Regions from separate parts of the Holzapfeliella sp. JNUCC 72 genome, predicted to be linked through region 2. Evidence: riboswitches for the same ligand, from Rfam matches in the RefSeq annotation. Region 2 holds a riboswitch; the other holds the start of a gene.
What was found. A riboswitch is a leader RNA that binds a small molecule or an ion and turns the genes downstream of it on or off. The one in region 2 is predicted to bind lysine.

Region 1 (8,266 bases), 360 kb from region 2:
CAGGTAATCAGTGAAGTTGGCGATTTCACGACAACCTGCGCAATCCACCAGTTAATTATCCCAGCTCTAAAAGATTTGGATGTTTTAACTTATAAAGTTCAACAGGCAATTTTGACACGTGTTTTAGCTGTTATTCCTGAAGAAAAACCAGATGATAGTGCTTTCTTAAAGTTATCACGTGCTTTACAAATCTTAGACACATTTATTTTTTGTGAAGGATTTAAAACACGAAACACAACTTTACATCACACTTACCCATTGGCTTTTGAGGCAGCTGAAAAACTACTTAAAACCATGCACAAAAACACAATCGACACAAACCGCAAACTACGTGGTGCCATTATTAAGGGACTTAATGCTGTTACAGAATTCTATCAAAATATGGGTGTTCAATTGCCCGCATTAAACCAAACAATGTCTGTCTCCCCCGTTTTATCTGAACGTCAGCTTAATCATCAACACTTGTCACAATTATTTGAATTGTGGAATCCAAGTGAGCTTATTAGTCAACAAAATACAACTTATTTAGTTGGTATTGATAAAACAGATCATCAAGCATCATTTGTGCTACAAGATGTTGATATGAATCCCGAAAACATGCAAGCACTCTATCAATTGTCACCAAAAGAATTTTTCAAGCGCTATAATATTAATTATTGTTTGCGTGATGGCCATACATTATAAAAAAGCTTAGCTAATTAGCTAAGCTTTTTTATTTTGGATTTAACTTCTGCTTCCGTTGGTATTGAATCAACTGCGCCTAATTTTTGAACAGCTAATGAAGAAGCAAAATTGGCATAACTGATGGCTTCTTCTAAATTAGAATAATCTAATTTCAACTGAGAAAGTAATGCCCCAATAAAAGTATCTCCCGCGGCTGTTGTATCAATAGCTTTAACGACGTGTGCTTTGATTTTGCCTGATTGAGTTGTCTTTGCATTAGCGTAATAAACGCCTTCTTTTCCTAAAGTAATAATGACAACTTCAATCCCTTTTTGATGGAAAAAGTCAGCAGATTCAGCTAGTGTTTGATCATCTGTTATCTTAATACCCGTTAACTTTTCACTTTCCGTTTCATTTGGAATAATAATATCCGTCAAAGAATAGAGTTGTTCAAAGTCTGCTTCAATAACTGGACCTGGGTTTAAAACGGTTTTAGATTGATTAGCTCTAGCCAATGCAAATCCTTCTTCAATAGCAGCTAGTGGCACTTCAAATTGAGCTAAAACAAAGTCCGAATTCTGAATAACAGGTAGACTTTCTTGTACCATTTGAGGAGTTAACAAATGATTAGCTTCACCTGATACCACAATCGAATTTTGACCAGAACTTTGCAATAAAATATAAGCCTGTCCTGTATTTTCGTTGGCTAATTGTTTAACAAATTGTGAATTAATGTTGTTTCTTTGAAGCATTTCTTTGAATTGATTACCATGCCCATCTTGGCCTAAACAACCAACCATCGCAACTTTGCTGCCATTTCGAACACATGAAACAGCTTGGTTAGAGCCCTTACCACCAAAAGCATAACTGATAGCTTTTTGGGTTTGAATTGTTTCACCTGCAAGTGGCAACTCATTGATTTGTAAAATAACATCTCGATTTAAACTACCGATAACTGCGACTGAATTTTTAGTACTCATCTTGTTCCTCTTTCACTATTAGACAATTTTGAAATCTTGAAATGGAAAGACAATTAATTTGACGACACTTTCTAAATTATCTGGTGTCACATAACCAAAAGAACGACTATCTAATGAATTTGAACGATTATCTCCCATCACAAAGTAACACCCATAAGGAACGTGAGCACGCCCTGTGAAATCTCCTAAGATAAAATCTTCCGTTTTGACATCAGGTGCTAAATAAGGCTCTTCGGTCAACTGACCATTAATATACAATTGATTATCTTTAACTTGGATAGTGTCTCCACCTACGCCAATCACGCGTTTTATATAGCGAACTTGAGGATTATCAGGTGACTTAATCACAACAACATCCCCACGATTAGGTTTTATCATTTTCACAGAAATCGTGTATTGGCCATCATATAATGTTTTTTCCATTGATTGCCCTTTTATAATACCGATATTAATAACCTGGGTAAACAAAAACCAACAAAATCCACCTAAAATTAAAAGTTCAATTACTAATTTAAACAAAAATTTCAAAAATGAATACACAATTTTTCACCTACTTTTTCAAGTATATCCTATCAACTTAATATGAATTTTTCGTGATAAATGCTTAAAAGTTTCATGTGAAACAGCTATTTTCTAAACATTTTATTTGAAATTATTAAGCTGAAATGTTTTTATAGAAGTGAAAAATTAAAGGAGGATTTTATTTATGAGTTTCGATTTATCTACACGTATCACTTTAAATAATGGTACAAGTATTCCTCAAATGGGACTTGGTGTTTGGAAATCTAACAACACTCAAGCAAAAGAAGCAGTTATGCTAGGTTTAAAACATGGTTACGAAATGTTTGATACTGCTAAACAATATGGAAATGAACGCGGTGTTGGTGAAGGTCTTGTTGAAGGACTTAAAGCTGTTGGTAAAACCCGCGAAGACATCTTTTTAACAACTAAAATTTTCGGTGGTGACCAAGGTTACCAAGAAACACTTGACGCAATCGATGGTCAATTAGAACGTCTACAAACTGACTACGTTGATTTACTACTTGTTCACTGGCCTGTAACCGGTAAATACGTGGATACATGGCGTGCAGTTGAAGAAATCTACAAAGCTGGTAAAGCTCGTGCAATTGGTGTCTCAAACTTTGATAACGAACGTATGCAAAACTTACTTGATCACGCTACGATTATTCCAGCTGTTAACCAAATGGAATACAATCCACTAATTCAAGAACGTGACATTTTAGCATTCAACCAACAACATGGTATTCATTTACAAGCTTGGTCACCTCTTGGCGGTGGCGCTGTTCTAACTGATCCTGAACTACAAAAAATTGCTGATAAGTACAACAAAACAATTGCTCAAGTTGTTCTACGTTGGAACTTCCAAAGCGGTATTATCACAATTCCTAAATCTGTTCATGAAGAACGTATCCAACAAAATGCTGACATCTTTGACTTTGAATTATCTGCTCAAGATATGCAAAAATTATACAGCATGAACCAAGAAAAACGTTCACTTTGGTACAACGACTTTTCATGGGAAGGCGGCTCAATCAACGAAGCTGTTGAAGAATGGGGCGACTAAACAAAAAAGACTGACAATTGTCAGTCTTTTTTGTTTACCATTGTTCATGGTTCCACAATCTACCATCAAGTTCCCCTTCTGCTAAATCACGGCGAACTTCTAGTTGATGTTGAAATTGATTGAGATAACTCAACAATGCACGTTTTTCATAATTATTTTCGTTCTTTGATGCCTCTTCAATAATGGCCTTCATCCAATCATTCTTCATTGTCCTTCACCTCATCTAGTGCATCTCTTAGATCTTTGTAATCAGTCAATTGTTCATCTATCGTATCAACAACAGCCTGCAATTGAATATTGTCGTTTAAGTTACTATTTTGTCTAATTTTGTTAAGCAAAAATTGACCCTTATCCACAAAACTTGGTTTAATCAATTCCACGTGAATTAAGTAATCAACTAACAATTGGTAGTGTTGTTGTTCATTTAAATAAGCAAACTGATACACAATAAATGGGGTTAGGTAATTAAATCCTAATTCATTTGCAAAAACTTGATAAGGTCTTAAAATCTCATTTAAACTAAATTGTGATTTTTGTCCGGGTTGAAAATCTTTTTGAGGTTGTCCTGTATTGATAACTAAAGATAAACTTTTTCGTTTAAGCTGATTCAATTTTGTTAGCTCATTTATAAATCGATTAGTAAAAATGTCATCTTGCCATTTTTTAAGTGAGTAAGGTGCTGAGTACCAATACAAAGGAAATTGAAAAATAACATGGTCTGCAGCTAAAATATTTTCTTGGTGTTGTTTCCTATTAAATTGTTGGTTTTGCATAATTTGCTCATCTAAAACTGTTACCTCGACTTCAGCGTCTGCTAAAGCGAGCGTTGATTTAAAAAATTGTTGCGTAACAGAATTATTAACATCTGGATGAGAAACAAAAATATGGACTTTCATTGGCTTCCTCCTGGTTTTCGTTGACAATATTCTATTCTAAGGGTATCATATGTAAGTAATTTAATAAGAAATGCAATAGAGGTTGCGATAATCACTATTTAGTTGCGAGTGTGTAGTTCACAAAGACCAGCTAAGGCAGGATTTTATCGCCGAAGAAGACTTGTTGCCTACACAATAATTCTTCTGGGTCTAGTTGGCAAACAACTAGAACTGTCTCAGTTATCTGAGGAGTGCTATTATGTTATTTAATAATCAGTAATTTATTTCATAATGCCTCAAAACCTTTATTTTTTAAAGGTTTTTTTTATTGTGTTAAATCAAAAACATGAAGGAGTAATTTTATGAAAACTTTGAAAGTTAACCCGCTTTTAACTTTCTTTTCAGCTATTATCATGCTTGTTGGATTAGCTAATTTATCCACTAACCAAGTACACGCTGAAGAAAGTGATACATTACGTGTCGGAATGGAGGCTAACTATCCGCCTTACAACTGGACACAACAAGATGATTCCAATGGGGCCGTTAAAATTGACGGAGAATCATTATATGCTAATGGTTATGATGTTCAAATGGCTAAAAAAATTGCCGCTGGACTTGGCAAAAAAAATGTTGTTGTTGCTAAAACACAATGGGATGGACTACTTCCTTCTCTAACTTCTGGCAAAATCGATATGATTATCGCCGGTATGTCACCAACACCCGAACGCCGTCAAGCTATTGACTTTACAAACGCCTACTATACTTCAAATATTGTAATGGTCGTAAATAGTACTGGAAAATACGCCAATGCAACTAGCTTAGCTGACTTCAATGGTGCAAAAATAACTGGACAACTTGGCACTTTCCACTATGACGCTATTAACCAAATCAAAGGTGCCATCAAAGAACCTGCTATGAAAGACTTTTCAGCAATGCGTGTGTCTCTTGAATCAAAAACTATCGATGGTTACGTTTCTGAAAAGCCGGAAGGCATTAGCGTTTCAAGTGCTAATCCAAATCTTAAAATGATTGAATTCAAAAGAGGACAAGGTTTCCATTTAGATCCTTCAGAAACACAAAGTGCAATTGGATTACGTAAAGGTGATTCAAATCTTGAAAAAGTTAACGAAATTCTAGCAACTATTCCCGAAGATGAACGTGATAAAATGATGACAACAGCCGTTCACAGTCAGCCAAAACCTGCGACTGAAGGTAATTGGTTCATCAATATTTGGCAACAATATGGTGCTATGTTACTTCGTGGTACTGCTATGACAGTTTTCATTTCATTAATCGGAACTATCGTCGGTTTCTTCATTGGTTTGTTAGTTGGAATTATCAGAACGATTCCACTTGCTAAATCGCGTGGTAAACGTTGGACGACTAGAGTTGCTAGTTTCCTGGCTTCTGTTTATATCGAACTGTTCCGTGGAACACCGATGATTGTGCAAGCTGCTGTATTCTACTACGGTGCTGCTCAAATGTTTGGGCTTAACTTAGACCGTACTTTAGCTGCTTTAATTGTTGTTTCAATTAACACAGGGGCTTACCTTTCTGAAATCATCCGTAGTGGGATTATTTCAACTGACGAAGGACAATTTGAAGCTGCAAGTGCTTTAGGAATGAATCACTTCCAACGAATGAGAAAAATCATTCTCCCTCAAGCTGTTCGTAACAGTTTACCTTCTGTTGCTAACGAATTCATCGTTAACATCAAAGATACTTCCGTCTTGAGCATCATCTCAGTTTCTGAACTATTCTTCACAGGTTCAACAATTGCTGGACAAAACTTCCAGTTCTTCCACACTTACCTAACAATTACATTTATTTACTTAGTTCTAACCTTTACAATTACACGTATCTTCAGACTTATCGAAAAGAAATTAAATGGTCCTAAAGATTACAATTTAATGGCTAATCAAGAACAAGTGACTTCTAATTCAAGAGAGGTGAAAAACTAATGGCTAACCAAGACTCAATTATTAGTGTTCGTAACTTAGAGAAAAAATTTGGAAATCATCTTGTTTTAAAAGATATTTCACTAGATGTTACACCGGGTGAAGTTGTAACCATTATTGGTTCTTCCGGTTCTGGTAAATCAACTTTACTAAGATGTTTAAACTTGCTTGAAGATCCAACTAATGGCGAAATTAACTTCAAAGGTGAAAACATTTTAGGTAACGGTTTTGAAATTACCAAGTACCGTTCCAAAGTCGGCATGGTTTTTCAATCCTTTAACTTATTCAACAACTTAGACGTTCTTGAAAACTGTATTGTAGGCCAAACGACTGTTCTTGGCCGTTCACGACAAGAAGCTGAAGAAATGGCTATGGAACAACTTAAAAAAGTTGGTATGGATCCTTACATCAAGGCAAAACCTGCTCAACTTTCAGGTGGACAAAAACAACGTGTTGCGATTGCTCGTGCCGTTTCAATGTCACCAGATGTCCTATTGTTCGATGAACCTACCAGTGCGCTTGACCCTGAAATGGTTGAAGACGTGCTTGCTTCTATGAAAGCATTAGCACATACTGGTTTGACTATGATTTTAGTTACTCATGAAATGGCTTTTGCCCGTGATGTTTCTGACCACATTGTTTTCATGGATAAAGGTGTTGTTGCTGAAGAAGGCACACCAGAAGAAATCTTCAATAATCCAAAAGAAGACCGTACAAAAGAGTTCTTAAAACGCTACTTGAATCAATAAAAAAACACCGCTTTAAGCGGTGTTTTTTTATTACTCTAAAATTAAGTTTGTGACTTCCATCACTCTTGTTCTAAATGGAAAGTCTTCTGATAACATTTCAGGTAAAATATTTTCAAAGAAATACTGCACACTATATAAGTGATTAAATTTCTTGATGCTTTGCAAACTTTCACGATAAATTTCCATGAAAACTTCTTGTGGATTGCCTTTTTGAATTTCACCAAATGCTTCATACAATAAGTCCATTTTATCTGAGATTGATAAAATCTGACCTTCTAGCGTATCATCTTTCCCCTCAGATAATCGTCTACGGTAGCGTTCTTGTAATTCTTTTGGGATTTCATTTTGAATAAAGTTTTCGGTCATTGAATCTTCCACATTGGCAATCAACTCGCGTAATTCAGAAGTCGCATATTTAACAGGTGTCTTAATATCACCGATGAAACGCTCTGTATAGTCGTGATTTAAGGCTTTTTCGTATAGCACACGCCAATTAATCGTATGTCCTGAAATCTCCTCTAAATCGCCTAGCATTTGCGCCATTTGTGTCACTCTGAATGAGTGTGTAGACACTGAATGTTGTTGATATTGAAAGTACCCCGGTGCACGATTCAATGTTTCTAAGTTGTTAAGTCCTTGTAAGTAAGCATGCATTCCCATAAAAATATCCTCCTAATTTTTGACAAATTTTTTCTATGTTATCAAATATCAACTTTAAAAACAACTTTTGCTCAAAAAAAAGCGGTGATATATTACTATATCATCGCTTTAGTTTATTAGTCGTTATTTTTTCTTGATTTCAAAAAGTTAATAACATCTAAGTTATCTTGTAAACGTTTTTTCAAGTTTGTACTATTTACTGGACGACGGTCATTACCTACGCCGACGTGCACGTTTGTTCTCTTGTTGTGTCCCATAATATCTCTCCTTATTTTAATCTTTCTAGTCTATAATATAGAAAATCAGGAATAAAATCAAGTATACCTAATCTTTTAATGAAAATCCACCATGAACTTCCGAGGCATTGTAAACTAAAACAAAAGCCTCAGGATCAATATCTTCTAAAATACTTAATAAAGCAAAGTAATCATTATTCTCAATAACCACCATAATCATGCGGTTTTCATCACCACTGTGACCACCTGTTACATCAAATATAGTCGTTGTCGTTCCATAAGCCAAAATAGCTTTTCTTATTTCATTTTCTTTTTCCGTCGACATAATATAAAGCACTTTTTTTCTATCTAGGCCGGTTTCAATGTAATCAATAACAGCAGAAGAAATTACTAACGCTATAGTGGCAACTACAAAGCTTTCAAATCCTGTAACAAAAATATTGAAGAACGTTACGACTAAATCGATTACTAATAAGGTAATGGGTTCTTTAATTCTAAAATACTTTTTCACAATCATTGGTGGCACTGCTGTTCCACCGCTTGAAGCATTGCATCTGTAC
Region 2 (8,266 bases):
TCTAACAGAATGAATTTTCATTCCTTCATAATCACCACCACGTGACCCTGGTAGCGTTTCTTTTTCATTTTCAGCGCCTTGAACATGAGCTTGTCGCTCTTGACTAATCATTTCGGCTGTCTTAATAGCAGTACCTGACGGTGCATCTTTTTTGTTAGGATGATGCATTTCAATAATTTCTACATCTGGAAAGTAGGCAGCAGCTTCTTTGGCAAACTTCATTAATAATACAGCCGACATCCCAAAGTTAGGTGCAATCAAACCACCTAATCCATTCTTTTGAGCTAAGTCATTTAAATTATCAATTTGTTCAGCTGTTAATCCTGTTGTTCCAACAACAGGTCGCATCCCTTTCTTGATAGCAAATTGAATATTATCGTTAACCACATCTGGCAATGTAAAATCAACCCACACATCAGCCTCACAGTTAATTTCTTCTAATTGACTATAGACTTGCGTACTATCAGGCAAGTGATAATCAGCAGGTGACTGATGAGCAGCACTTGGCGCAAATACGCCGGCTAGCTCAAAGCCTTCAGTTTCTAAAACCATATTAATGGTGTTTTTACCCATTTCTCCAGTAAATCCTGCAACAAATACTTTAATCAATTACTGACATCTCCTTTGATAATTCTTTTGTTAAGGCATCTCTTGATAAACCTAATTTCAACGCTAAATTTTCTTTTTCTGTTTCATCTAACGGTACCATTGGTAAGCGACAACCACCCACCTTGAATCCTTGTTGATTCAAGATTGCTTTTACAGGTGTTGGTGAAGGATACATAAAGCAAGCTTGCATCTTTGGCAATAAGCGGCGTTGAATTGTTCCGGCCAATTTAACATCTCCCGCTTCTAACGCATGGTACATCGCTGACATATCACTACCGTAAATGTGAGATGTAACCGAAATAACACCTTGAGCTCCTAAAACTTTAGCAGCTAGCGCTTGATTGTCTTCACCCGTATAAACTAAAAATTCAGGTAGTGTTTCAACTAATTCTGCCAAATCTTCCAATGGTCCACATTGTTTAACACCAATAATATTTTGATGTTGCGCAAGTTCAATAACTGATTCATTTTCTAAGTAAACACCGGTTCTTCCAGGAATGTTATAGATAATAATAGGAAGTGCTGTTTGATTAGCTACCATTTCAAAGTGTGCGCGAATACCCCTTTGACTAGGTTTTGTGTAATAAGGAACAACGACTAATGCTGCATCAATTCCATCAATTTGTTGAACTTCTTGAGTAAACTCAATCGTTTGTTGTGTATTATTACTTCCTGTTCCTGCCACAACTGGAACACGACCCTTAACCATCTTGACAAATTTTTGATAAAGCTCAATTTTTTCATCGTGTGTTAAAGTGGCTGTCTCACCTGTTGTTCCACCTATAACAAATCCTTCTGATCCATTTTCAAGTAAATGTTCAGTTAACGTTTCTAGTGCATCAAAATCAATTTGGTCATTTTGATCAAATGGGGTAATAATCGCTGTTAAAATAGCCGCATTAGTTAACATGTTAAATCCTTCTTCCTATTATATTATTATCTAGACATTCTCCAATTTAGAAAACTGATGATATTTTCTGGTGCTGTTTTTAAAGCTTCTTCATTTGGCGAAAAATATTCTGAATGCAGAGGATGTGAATCATCTACTCCTAGCCAAAACATTGTCCCTGGAATTTTTGAAAGCAAATAACCAAAATCTTCACCCGTCATAGCGGGTGTTGTTTCAACAAAATTCACGTCTTCACTTTGCGTCATAAATTCAATGAACTGTGCCGTTAATTCATCATCATTTTCAACGGGTAAGTAACCACCTTGATTGAGTGAAACTTCAACATCAGCGTCAAAGCTTTTAGCTGTAAACTCACAAATCGTTCTAATTCGATCATTGATTGACTCTATCATCGTTTGAGTTAATCCACGAACGGTTCCCTGAATTAAAGCTTTGTCAGCAATAACATTTCGAATCGTTCCAGATTCAATCCTTCCAAGTGTTAGCACACCACTTTCTAGTGGATTAATATTCCTTGAAACAATTGTCTGTAGTTGTGTGATTAAGTAAGCACTAGCCACTACCATGTCATTAGCTGTATGAGGAAAGGCTGCATGACCGCCTTTTCCTTTGAGTTCAATATCAACTTCGGTCGTTCCAGCAAATAATGTTCCCTGACAACATCCGATTGCGCCTGCTTCTAAATCTGGATTATCATGTAATCCATAAAACTCATCTGGACGCCATTTCCCTTCAAAAGCACCTAGTTCATAAGCTATCTTTCCACCATTTTCACTTTCTTCGGCTGGTTGAAAAAAGAATACTAAGTTGTCTTCAGGTTGATTGTCAGCATAATAACTTAAAATACTTAGAGCGACAGTTAAATGAATATCATGACCACAGGCATGCATTTTATTTTCGTTCTTAGAAGTAAATTCAAGTCCTGTCTTTTCAGTAACAGGAAGTGCATCCATATCTGCTCGGTAACCAATTGTTCGTTTAGGACGAGTTCCTTTAACATGAACAAGCAAGGCTGTTGGCAATTCTTTTAAATGCTTAAAACTCAAAAAGTCTTGTTTAAAGCCAGCAATAATTTTTTTGATTCTTTGCTTGGTTTCTACTTCTTGTAAAGCAAGTTCTGGATACTGATGAAATTCTCTTCTAATAGCGACTCTTTGCGTCTGTGGTAACATTTAACTTTCCCCCTCAAGTTTTTTTACATTTTTCTTAATGCTTCTTCAAGTCCTGTTTTTGATTTAGTTTGATCATCAATTTTTTTCAAGACTCTTGCGGGTACGCCCCCAACAACAGTGTACGGTTCAACATCTCTAGTTACGATTGCACCTGCAGCAACAACAGCACCTTTACCAACACGAACGCCTTCAATCACAACGGCATTAGCCCCAATCACAACATCATCTTCAATCACAACCGGTGTTGCTGATGCTGGCTCAATGACACCCGCTAAAACTGTTCCGGCACCAATGTGAGCATTCTTACCAACAGTTGCACGCCCACCTAGGATTACTCCCATATCAATCATTGTACCTTCTCCAATTTCAGCACCAATGTTGATTAAAGCGCCCATCATAATAACAGCGTTATCTCCAATGTAAACCTGGTCACGAATGATAGCACCTGGTTCAATACGCGCATTAACTTTCTTCATATCTAATAGTGGAACCGCTGAATTTCTCATATGGTTTTCAATTTCGTATTCTGTAATTAAAGATTGATTATCAGCTAAGACTTGTTCAACATCAGCCCAGTTACCAAATAGTGTCCCTGTTTTTGATTCTACAAAAGCTTTAATTGTATTTGGAAAATTAATCTCACTTAATTGTCCCTTGATATAAACCTTAACAGGTGTTTGTTTTTCGGCATTTCCAATAAAGTTAATAATTTCTTGTGCGCTTTTTCTTTCCATTATATAGTCTCCTTTTTGATAATTAATATAAACTGTTTTCTAATTTGATTAAGTCTTGGTAACTTTGTCTTTTAATTGCTAAGTCATCTTTTCCGTTTTCAACAAAAACAACTGCGGGTTTTAAATTACGATTATAATTTGACGCCATTGAGTAACCATAAGCACCCGTATTAAGCATTGCAACAATATCGCCCGGTTGTGTTTTTGGAAAAGCTGCTTTTTGAATCAAAATGTCTCCTGATTCGCAATATTTACCTGCCACACGGACATTTTCTACTGGTTCTTGATCCATTTTATTAGCAATTGCAGCTTCATATTCTGCTTGGTAAAGTGCTGGTCGAACATTATCTCCCATACCACCATCAACACTCACATAAGCAGATTTTCCTGGGATTTCTTTACGAGAACCGATTGTATATAAGTTATAACCTGCAGGTCCTACAATCGATCTTCCAGGTTCTATCCAAATCGCTGGCATTTTTAAACCAAAATCTGCTGTTTTTTCTTTGATTTTTTTGATGATTGCATCAACAAATACCTCAGGTGCTAGCGGTTTATCATCATTTGTGTAAGCAATTCCAAAACCACCACCAACGTTAATCACATCTGGTTGATAACTATATTTTTGATACCAATCATTGGCTAAATCAATCAGCTTTTCAGCTGCCATTTCAAACCCATTAACTTCAAATATTTGTGATCCAATATGTGAATGGAATCCTTTCATAGTCAAGTTAGGATTGTTTAAAACCGTTGTCAAAGCTTCTTCAGCTTGACCAGAATTTAAATCAAAGCCAAATTTACTGTCTTCTTGACCAGTTTGAATATAGTCATGTGTATGTGCTGATATTCCGGGTGTGATTCTCAACATCACATCAGCTTGTTGCTGGGTATCAATCAAGTAAGACGATAGCAATTCAATCTCATGAAAGTTATCAAGGACGATAACACCTACACCCGCATCGACAGCCATTTTGATTTCATCAAATGATTTATTATTGCCATGAAAACTAATTTTTGATAAATCAAATCCAGCTTGTTGCGCGGTGAATAATTCGCCACCAGATACTACATCCAGATGTAGATTTTCTTTTTGCATCAATTCATATAAGGCTAAACATGAAAATGCCTTGCTAGCATAACTAATTTCATATTCAACATCGTTTTGCTCAAAAACAGATTTGAATCCTGCAATTTGTTGTTTGATTTTTGAAATATCATAAACAACTAATGGCGTCTGATATTTTTGAACCAAATCAACAGTATCGATTCCGCCTATTTCTAAATGATGATTCGCATTTGTGACTAAATTAAAATTATGTTCCATAACGAAAATTCCTCCAAGACTATATAAAAAGGGTTCTTCTGCTATCTAAAATAACAAAAGAACCCTTTGAAAGTTTCACATTCATCATGATTGTTCGTTTGTCGATAGCTCTCCGCAATTACTGCGACAGTCCATGACTTGTTCAATCATGTCCCAGCCGATACTTATCTGCTTAAGTACTAGCTTCGGCAACTTCCCCTTTCAAAATAACATAATTGTCTTAACAGAAGACTAGTTATTTCTAATAATGTTAGCTGCAACCTCTTCGATGTGATTAAAATATTATAATAAAACCAATCAAAAGTCAAACCATTAGGTTAATTATTTTTTAAAAATTTTTTTATTTTTATTTATTTCCATATATTGACCTTTAAAACGACATGTATTAGTCGGATTTGGGTGTTGAAATTTAAAACAGGCATGTTAAATTTAATTTACTTATCATTTGAAAAGAAAGCTAAAGGGGAATTTTTATGAAAGTAGTTAAATTTGGCGGAAGCTCGCTAGCTTCAGGACAACAGTTTGAGAAAGTTATTAATATTTTAAAACAAGATTCAAGTCGCAAAGTTGTTGTGACTTCAGCCCCAGGAAAAAGAAGTGCTTCTGATACGAAAGTTACAGATTTATTAATCAAATACGCTACACTTACAATCGAAAACAAGCCTACTGAATCAATCACCGAACAGCTATTCAACCGATATGTTGAAATCGCAAACCACTTTGATTTAGAAGAAGAAGAATTGCAAAGCATTAAAGATAAAATCGAAAAATTAAAGTATGAAAAATTCGAAAACAACGCCTATCTAATGGCTTGTTTTAAAGCTCATGGTGAACGATTAAACGCAAAGCTAATGACATTGATTTTAAACCATCTAGGGCTTAAAGCTCGATTTCTAGATCCGGAAAAATTTGGATTTTATGTTAGTGATTCAGCTAATAACGCACAAGTTTTAGATGAAACTTACGACAACATTAAATCAATTGATGTTGGTGATGAGCTTTTAATTGTACCTGGATTCTTTGGCATCACTAAAGACAATAAAATCGCCACTTTTTCACGTGGTGGCTCAGATATTACAGGTGCTATCTTGTCAAAAGGCTTCAATGCCAGCTGCTATGAAAATTTCACAGATGTTGATGCAATTTATGCAGCAAACCCTAATACTGTCAAAAATCCATATGCCATTAATAAAATGACTTATCGTGAATTACGTGAACTCTCTTACGCTGGATTTTCAGTATTCCATGATGAAGCCATTATTCCAGCAATTGAAGCTGAAATTACTATTAACGTTAAAAACACTAACCATCCTGATTTACCGGGCACACTTATCGTACCTGAAAATGATTTTGAGCCAGAACATTTAATAACAGGTGTGGCCAGCTCTGATCGTTTTGCTGCTTTATATCTCCACCGTTATCTACTTAATAAAGAGGTTGGCTTCACATTAAAATTGCTAGAGATTTTATATCGCTATAATGTTTCTTATGAGCATATGCCTTCAGGTATCGATGATTTGACAATTATCTTTGATAAAAGCCAACTTACAGACCTTAAAATCAAACAACTTTGTCAAGAGATTAAAAACACTCTTCAACCAGACGAAATGCAATGGATTAATGATTACGCCATTATCATGGTTGTTGGTGAAGGTATGAAAGATAATATTGGTGTCTTAGATCGTGTCATTTCGCCACTGGCTCAAAATAATATTGGCATTCATATGATTAATCAAGGTGCCTCAAGAATTTCTGTAATGCTTGGGACTAGACAAGCCGATGCTGATTTAGCAATAGACTATATTTATCATAATTTTTTTAGTTAGGAGTTTAACAATGATTACATTACAAAAAGTTCACGGTTCATCTAACCAGTTTTTTATTTTAGACTTAGATCAACTTTCATTTAATCCCTCAGATGACCAAATCATCGCACTTACACAGCAACTAACAGAATCTTTTTTGGAGGGGGCCGATGGTCTATTAGTCGTCTCAAAATCTCAAAATACCGATTGTTTAGGCAAAATGCGCGTCATTAATGCCGATGGTAGCGAGGCATCTATGTGTGGCAATGGATTGCGTACGGTGGCGCGTTATTTAGCCGAAAAATATCAAGAATCTGAATTCAAAGTCGAAACAGCTAATGCAAATTTAACTGTTAAAAAACAAGACAGCCTGGCTCAAAACGTTCCTGCGTTTGGTGTGGAAATCTCACCTGTCCACTTTGATAACCATTACTTCCCTTTTCATAACCTAGGAACAACACAATTACTCAACTCACCCGTTCCAAAATTTAATGATCATTTAAATTTCTATGCTATCGCGGTCCCTAATCCTCACTTAATTAGTTTTGTTCAAACAGATGAAGACTTAAATAACACACTTGAAACATTAGGGGAAAAACTCAATCAAAAGAATGATTATTTCCCTGATGGTGTTAATGTCAATTTTGGAAAAATACTATCAGATAATACGCTTTTTGTTCGTACATTTGAGCGCGGTGTTGGCTTCACAAATGCTTGTGGTACTGGAATGTCTGCGACTTCTCTTGCTTATGTTTTACATAAAGGTATCGATTCTTTTCCTTCAGATGAAATAACCGTTTATAATCCAGGTGGTGTCGTTAAAACGATTGTTCACAAAGAATCTAATAATGACTTTTGGATAGAGTTAATCGGCAACGCCACTCACACTCATAACATCACAATATCTGAAGATGATTTATTCAATCGTCAATTCAATCACGCCACTGTTAGTGAAACAGGAGAACAGAAAAGCTATCTAAAATTTATTGAACAAATAAAAAAACAAGCAGACTAATCTGCTTGTTTTTTTTGTGGGTATATTTTCGAGAATACAATTGGATCAACAATTGTTGTAATAACAGCCGCTAGAATAAAAGCACCTGCTTGCTTTGCATCAATAATATTTGCACTTTGACCTAGGGTAACATTAGGTACAATCAACGTAATAGTTGTTGTTGTCAACATCATGCCTGAAAGTGCTTGTCTGAATGAGTATTTTTGCATCAAAATTGGTACGACTAGAAGTCTTGTCAACATAAACCCAAAGAAGAAAATAGGAATCAACATCAGCGTATTAGGATCACTCACTAAACTTTTTAAGTCTAATTTTAATCCAGTTGAAATGAAAAATATTGGAATAAAGAATCCATATCCAATTGAGGTTAATTTTTGCTTTGTTTCTTCGCTTGGATTAAGTGATTTCATGACCAACCCTGCTAAGAAACACCCTAAAATATTTTCAACACCTGTTTTTTCAGCAACTGTAACTAATACAATAATTAAAAAGAAAGCTAACCGAATATCTAACTGTGTTGTTGACTTGTCTATTTTATCAAAAAACTGATGGACTTTTTTGACGTTCAATAATAATAATGCCACTATAAATACGAGTGGGAATAACCAAAGTATTGCTCCCCTGGCACCTTTAAATGTCATATAAAAAGTGATTTCAATTAATGGGATAACAACACCCAGAATTGCAATTAGAA

Region 1: linked by a shared signal. The riboswitch ahead of JNUCC72_RS05475 (ABC transporter permease subunit) and the one ahead of lysA (diaminopimelate decarboxylase) in region 2 are both predicted to bind lysine.

The regions. Positions count from the first base shown of each region.
Region 1 is NZ_CM132220.1:1,104,289-1,112,554, forward strand. Features, by position in the region: gene JNUCC72_RS05445 (hypothetical protein) at 1-684, shown strand, start outside; gene rbsK (ribokinase) at 699-1,643, opposite strand; gene lepB (signal peptidase I) at 1,662-2,183, opposite strand; gene JNUCC72_RS05460 (aldo/keto reductase) at 2,350-3,228, shown strand; gene JNUCC72_RS05465 (hypothetical protein) at 3,263-3,436, opposite strand; gene JNUCC72_RS05470 (NAD(P)H-dependent oxidoreductase) at 3,426-4,124, opposite strand; lysine riboswitch at 4,193-4,368, shown strand; gene JNUCC72_RS05475 (ABC transporter permease subunit) at 4,517-6,064, shown strand; gene JNUCC72_RS05480 (amino acid ABC transporter ATP-binding protein) at 6,064-6,810, shown strand; gene JNUCC72_RS05485 (YfbR-like 5'-deoxynucleotidase) at 6,841-7,470, opposite strand; gene JNUCC72_RS05490 (hypothetical protein) at 7,587-7,727, opposite strand; gene JNUCC72_RS05495 (YitT family protein) at 7,795-8,266, opposite strand, start outside.
Region 2 is NZ_CM132220.1:745,409-753,674, forward strand. Features, by position in the region: gene dapB (4-hydroxy-tetrahydrodipicolinate reductase) at 1-609, opposite strand, end outside; gene dapA (4-hydroxy-tetrahydrodipicolinate synthase) at 602-1,519, opposite strand; gene JNUCC72_RS03660 (N-acetyldiaminopimelate deacetylase) at 1,546-2,691, opposite strand; gene dapD (2,3,4,5-tetrahydropyridine-2,6-dicarboxylate N-acetyltransferase) at 2,715-3,425, opposite strand; gene lysA (diaminopimelate decarboxylase) at 3,448-4,752, opposite strand; lysine riboswitch at 4,850-5,025, opposite strand; gene JNUCC72_RS03675 (aspartate kinase) at 5,226-6,578, shown strand; gene dapF (diaminopimelate epimerase) at 6,589-7,572, shown strand; gene JNUCC72_RS03685 (cation:proton antiporter) at 7,569-8,266, opposite strand, start outside.